DNA from 3 places in the Yersinia aldovae 670-83 genome. Region 3 is predicted to be linked to each of the others. Evidence: predicted binding sites of a transcription regulator. Region 3 holds the regulator's gene; each other region holds the start of a gene.

Region 1 (2,277 bases), 300 kb from region 3:
CCAGTTTACGGCCCACCATCATCTCAATTAGCGAGTTTTCAGTCAGGCCATCAACCGGCTTTTCGGCGATGAATTGGCCATCACGGAATACCGTCACGTCGTCGCAAATCTCGAAAATCTCTTTTAACCGGTGAGAGATATAAACGATACCGCGACCTTCTGCCTTCAGCTCATTGATAACATTAAATAAAGAAGCTGTTTCAGTATCAGTCAGTGCATCTGTTGGCTCATCCATGATGATAACTTTGGATTCAAAACTCAGCACTTTGGCGATTTCTACCATTTGCTGGTCGCCAATCGAAAGCTCACCCACCAGCCGGTGGCTGCTGTAACTGATATTAAGGCGCGCCAGCAGTAAATCCGCTTCGGCATACATCTTTTTCCAATCGATGCCGCCAAAACGATTCACAAACTCACGGCCTAAAAAGATATTTTCCGCGATGGTTAACTGTGGGATCAGGTTAAGTTCCTGATGGATAATGCCAATCCCCGCTTCCTGCGACTCTTTCGGGCCATTAAACACCACTTCTTTACCCAGGAAATGCTGACTGCCGGCATCTTTATGGTAGATACCGGTCAGCACTTTCATCATGGTTGATTTTCCGGCGCCATTTTCACCCACTAGCGCCATCACCCTGCCAGGATAGACACTGAGTGCAGCACCGGAAAGCGCTTTAACGCCGGGAAAGGCTTTATCAATCCCTTTCAGTTGCAGCAAAGGTTGCATAAACGCCTCAGAAGGTTACGCCGGAGCAGAGGATAACGTTAGCAAAGGGGGAACATTCCCCGCTACGAATCACTGCCCGGCTTTGTTTGGTTTGCTCTTTAAAAGCCTCATGGCTGATATAGCGCACCGTAATATGGTTTCCCTGATGTTGCTCAAGTTGTGATAGTTGTGCGAGTAACGCTTCATGGAGTTGCGGATTGTTTTTAACTATCTCCTCCGCCAAGACTGCACTTTCAACCTGCATTTCTTGCGTTACCACCTCGAGAACCTGAAGAAAACCAGGGACGCCTTGTGTCAGTGCCAGATCGATACGTGTGGTGGTTGCCGGTATCGGCAGCCCCGCATCACCTATCACAACCTGATCAGTATGGCCCAGACGGGAGATAACAGCGGAAATATCAGAATTCAGTAATGCGCCTTTTTTCATTTTCTACTCCGACAGCGAAACGTTTCGCTGATACAGAGTTTAGAAAAATGGCCGCAGAAGGCAAACCCAATTTGATGAAATTGTGATCACCATCGAAACGTTTCGCTGCACAAATGAAAAGTGGTCATGATAGAGGTGGAAAAGGCCGTTATGACTAACGGCCTGAGGTTGATGGCAAACCTATTTTGTCGCACTGAAACTGGCGGGGCGACTGCACCAATGGGCACTCCGACGGCTCACGCCGTTACGGCACATTTCCCCGCTTATCAACGTTGTTAACTGCCTTCTCAGTTAAATCTCTACCTGCGTTCCTAGCTCAATCACCCGATTGGGTGGGATCTCAAACTGGTCCGGCGCACGTAGCGCATTGCGACTAAGCGCAATAAATAACTTGCCGCGCAAGAACAAATGCCACGGCCGCTTGGTGAGAATTAACGATTCGTGAGACATAAAGAATGAGGTTTCCATCATCTGGCAAGGCAAGCCTTCCAAACCACAGCGGTGGAAAATCTCCTCCATATTCGGTGTTTCACGCCAACCATAGTTGGCCACCACTCGCCAGAAGGTAGGAGAAAGCTGCTCGATGGTCACACGTTTCACATTATGCACGTAAGGCGCGTCTTCCGTTCGCAATGTCAGCAATACCACCCGCTCATGCAATACTTTGTTATGTTTAAGGTTATGTAACAATGCAAAAGGAATTATATTCATTACCCGCGACATATAAACCGCAGTACCAGGTACCCGTACCGGTGGCGATTTTTCGAGTGAAGCAATCATCGCTTCCAGTGAATTTCCGTGTTCATACATACGGCGCAACAAGCTGAAACGCTCACTTTTCCAGGTTGTCATGATGATAAACATCACCAGGCCCAGCGACAGTGGCAACCAACCACCAGAGAACAATTTCAGGGCATTGGCAGAAAACATCGGAATATCAATAATTAATAACACCACCAGTAAACAACCGACAAAGACGCGGTTCCAGTGCCAATTTTTCAGCGCCACGGTGCAGAACAAAATACTGGTTATCACCATCGTACCGGTTACGGCAATACCGTAAGCCGCAGCCAGATTACTGGAGCGCTCGAAGCCGACAATCACCAATACCACCGCTAAATAC
Region 2 (2,277 bases), 1.9 Mb from region 3:
GGCAATATGGATAAAAGTCTAGGCGATGCCGACAACTGACAGTTTGCGTTAGCGCAATGTTTTGCCGAACTGAGAGCGGTTTTTAACAGATAGTACAAAATAACAGGCGAAATAGGCATAAGCTACCTACTAATAATTAACTCTTTATTATTAGTGTTAATACATTAGCCTTGCAGTAATTTCACCAGTAATGAGCCGTTATATAATGCGTCTTTTACTAATGCCGCACCGGGCATGGTGCCCTGATTAAAAAACTCCGTTGATTCAACCAGAATATTCTCACTGTATGCCGGTAATGCTTGCTGGCGAATACAAGATGCAATGGCCGGATGCAAAATAGAAGCGGCTTTATTCAATGGTGAGCCAACCAGAATTTTTTCTGGATTGAATAAGTTAACCATAATGGCAATAATCCGCCCGACGCTGTGCCCGACGCCCAGAATAATATCTTTGGCAAGCTGGTCACCGGCTAACGCTGCATCACATAATGATTCTACATTCAGTGGCGAGCCATGTAATAACGAACTCATTGAACCGTTGAGCCGTTGCTGGGCAATTTCTAATATATTTTCAATACTGGCGACAGTTTCAAGGCAACCGTGATTACCGCAGTAACAACGTTTTCCATAAGGGTCAACTTGTGTATGGCCAATTTCAACCACACTGCGGCTCCCGGCATGTAACACCCGGCCGGCGGTGATAACGCCAGCCCCGACGTTGTGGTCAATCACCACCTGAATAACATTCTGACAACCGCGTGATGCCCCATATAGCGCTTCAGCCATCGTCCAGGCGCAAATATCATGTTGCAGATAGACCGGCAATCCGGTGCGTTGCTCCAACGCAGGCCCAAGCAGCATTTCATTCACATCATAAAAGGGCATTTTATGCACAATCCCGGCGGGGGCATCAATGATGCCGGGCATGGTAATGGCGATGGCCGTTAGGCGTTCGAGCTTTTCCTGATGGCGGATAAAGAAGTGGTCAACTTCGCTCAGGATGCGATTAAGCAGCGGTTCAGGGTGGCTATCGGGTAACGGGATCTGCTCTTCAACCACCAGTTTGCTGCTGAGGTCACGCAGCGCAAGTGTTATCGAACCACGGCTGATGCGCCCGGAGACATAATGCCAGGCTTCGGTATCGAGCACCAAACCGATGGCAGGTCGCCCACGGCTACCCACGTCCTGATATTCTGTCTCTTTTACCAGATGGGCTTGCACCAGCTCGCGCACTATCTTCGTAATACTGGCAGGCGCTAGCTGCGCTCTTTTGGACAGTTCAATACGGGATATCGGGCCAAAAAGATCAATCAGCCGATAAACGGCCCCTGCATTGGTTTGCTTGATTTGATCAATATGCCCAGGCTGTCCATCCGTTATCACTGAACCGGCTCCTTCTTTGCCTACAGAGTATTTTTCGCGCTTCTAAATAAATATTATCGGCTATGTTGGGGCTTTTAGCATATGCCGTCAACTATTTGATTAGTTATGTGATTTACTGCACATAATCACCGCTATCCGGCGCTTCATTGGCGGTTATTTACACGCTATCTATATTAGTAATCGATTGAATATTAGACATCATCAAATGAATTAATGCTTCTGCGGCGGCGGTAACCGGGCGATGTTTATGATTGACCAACCAGACTTCGGTGGTGGCATCCGCTTGCGCCAGTGGCAGATATTTTACCCCATCAACTTTTACCCGCGTAAATGAGGCAGGCAGAATTGAAACGCCTAAACCGGAGGATACCAGGCCGACGATGGTCATCGCCTCCCCGACTTCTTGCGTAATATAGGGTGTGATGCCTGAACGCGCTAATATTGTCAGGATTTCATCATATAACGCGGTGCCCACTTCGCGAGAAAAAAACACAAAGGGCTGTTCGGCCAGTGCGCTGAACTTGACGCTGCCCTGCGGCCATTGTGCCAGCGGATGATCTTCATGGACGACCGCCACTAAAGGCTCGCGCAGCAATAAACGGTGTTGTAGCGCAGCCGGCAGCCGGGTATTACGCATCACGCCAAGATCCAGGTGCCCATCCAGTAGCGGCTCAATTTGCTGTTTGCTATTCACTTCGCGCATCTTGATATGCACTTGAGGATGCAGTTGACGAAAAGCCCGCAAACTGCGCGACACCGTGCTGATAAAGGGCGCGGATGATGTAAAACCGATGGTCAGTTCGCCTGATTCCCCACGGTGCAAACGTGCGGCTTTCTCGGAGGCCGCATTAACCTGCGCCAGAATTTGGTAAGACTCCTTTAAAAACAAGGCCCC
Region 3 (2,277 bases):
TTTTCGCTAACTCTGGCGGTGAAGCAAATGAGGCAGCGTTTAAGTTAGCTCGCCATTACGCCATTGAGCGCTACAGCCCGTATAAAACCAAAATTATTGCTTTCCACAATGCGTTTCATGGCCGCACCCTGTTTACCGTATCGGTTGGCGGCCAGCCGAAATATTCCGATGGTTTTGGCCCAAAACCTGCCGATATCGTCCATGTGCCGTTTAATGATTTGGCGGCGGTGAAAGCCGTTATGGACGATCATACCTGCGCGGTGGTACTTGAGCCAATTCAGGGCGAAGGCGGCATTACCTCGGCGAATCCTGAATTCCTGCAAGGTGTGCGCGATTTGTGCGATCAATATAAGGCGCTATTGGTCTTTGACGAAGTGCAAAGCGGCATGGGGCGTAGCGGTAAGCTGTTTACTTATATGCACTATGGTGTGACCCCTGACATTCTGACCACCGCGAAAGCCTTAGGCGGCGGCTTCCCTATCAGTGCGATGCTGACCACCGCAGAGATTGCCTCAGTAATGGCTGTCGGCACTCACGGCACAACCTACGGCGGCAATCCTCTGGCTTGTGCCGTTGCTGAGGCAGCGCTGGATGTGATTAATACCCCTGAGGTACTTAATGGTATAGAACAGCGCCACGGTCTGTTTGTGCAGGCTCTGCATGATATCAACAGCAAGTATCAGCTCTTCAGTGACATCCGTGGCATGGGGTTGTTAATTGGCGCAGAGCTAACAGCGCAATACCGTGGTCGGGCGCGGGAGTTTTTAAACGCCGCTGCGGCCAATGGTTTGATGATCCTCAATGCCGGGCCGGATGTGCTGCGGTTCGCGCCATCGTTGGTTATTGACGTGGAAGATATTAAGCAAGGAATGGTGCGGTTGGAAAAAGCGATTGCTGGCTTGATAAAAGGCTAGACAACATAATTGAGAAGCTTTTTGCCGCTTGCCGAGGAAAAGCCTAACGCTGCCGTTGGACAGGGAACCCATGTTTGGCGGAGTGCATAATTAACATCAGGTTTATAAATAATTTCAGAATGATAAATAAGCTGTTGCCAATTCATGCTGGCCTCAGGAATTTATGATTCACAACATGACAGAAAAAACCGGTGCCGATAGTCTCCGCACCGGTTTTATGGGAATTAACGAGTGCCGTAAACGACGATCGTTTTACCGTGCGCGGAGATCAGGTTTTGATCTTCGAGCATTTTTAGTATCCGCCCCACAGTTTCGCGGGAGCAGCCAACTATTTGACCAATTTCCTGGCGGGTAATTTTAATCTGCATCCCATCTGGGTGGGTCATGGCATCAGGTTGTTTTGCCAGATTAAGCAGTGTTTGTGCAATGCGCCCCGTTACATCAAGGAAAGCGAGGTTACCCACTTTCTCAGACGTTATCTGTAAGCGATTCGCCATTTGTGAAGACAGGCGCATCAAGATATCTGGATTAACCTGAATCAATTGACGGAATTTTTTGTAAGAAATTTCAGCCACTTCACAGGCGGTTTTTGCTCTAACCCAGGCACTACGTTCTTGGCCTTCTTCAAATAATCCAAGCTCGCCGATGAAATCTCCCTGATTCAGATAGGAGAGAATCATCTCTTTACCTTCTTCATCTTTGATAAGCACCGCAACGGAGCCTTTCACGATGTAGTAAAGCGTTTCGGCCTTTTCACCTTGGTGAATTAGCGTACTTTTCGATGGATATTTGTGGATATGGCAATGAGACAGGAACCATTCGAGAGTCGGGTCTGTTTGTGGCTTGCCGAGAACCATTCGCTGTTATCCTCTGTTGTTATCGCTGCCTAACTTAACAGGGCTCAGAGTTCCCTGTACGGCGTGCTTATAAAATACACGTTCTTTATATCCGACAACTTAGAATCTATCGGGTATAGCATATTAATTTGCTCAACTGCCGAAAGGTATAGCCAAGATACGTACCGGATAGAAACCCTTCACTGAGTATTGGAAGCTACCCTATTTAATGCTAGAAGCATCACTTTCGATCCTGTTTGTAGCACAGGATGAGGCCAGTGTCTTGTGTTGTATCGCTTCAGCATGATGAACATCGGGTTACATTGCCAGTTTATAAATGAAAGGGTAGTCTGAAGCGGAAAATTTAACCGGGAGTATGCGTTATGCAGGCACGAGTAAAGTGGGTTGAGGGGCTGACATTTTTAGGTGAATCCGCATCTGGTCATCAGGTTTTGATGGATGGGAATGCGGGAGACAAAGCACCCAGTCCGATGGAAATGTTGTTGATGTCAGCCGGTGGCTGTAGT

The links. Region 3 encodes CRP, which controls carbon source genes, mostly activating them, when cyclic AMP is high. Its sites were predicted from a motif close to ATGTGANNNNNNTCACAT; they were not measured.
Positions count from the first base shown of each region.
Region 1: the regulator CRP is predicted to act here: its motif matches at 1,235-1,252, upstream of rbsD (D-ribose pyranase).
Region 2: the regulator CRP is predicted to act here: its motif matches at 1,488-1,505, upstream of mlc (sugar metabolism global transcriptional regulator Mlc).

Region 1 covers NZ_CP009781.1:2,675,980-2,678,256, forward strand. The annotation lists gene rbsA (ribose ABC transporter ATP-binding protein RbsA) at 1-727, opposite strand, end outside; gene rbsD (D-ribose pyranase) at 735-1,154, opposite strand; gene kup (low affinity potassium transporter Kup) at 1,446-2,277, opposite strand, start outside.
Region 2 covers NZ_CP009781.1:453,611-455,887, forward strand. The annotation lists gene mlc (sugar metabolism global transcriptional regulator Mlc) at 165-1,382, opposite strand; gene AT01_RS02135 (LysR family transcriptional regulator) at 1,540-2,277, opposite strand, start outside.
Region 3 covers NZ_CP009781.1:2,979,295-2,981,571, forward strand. The annotation lists gene argD (bifunctional acetylornithine/succinyldiaminopimelate transaminase) at 1-914, shown strand, start outside; partial or broken gene AT01_RS22600 (hypothetical protein) at 956-1,060, opposite strand; gene crp (cAMP-activated global transcriptional regulator CRP) at 1,139-1,771, opposite strand; gene AT01_RS13405 (OsmC family protein) at 2,134-2,277, shown strand, end outside.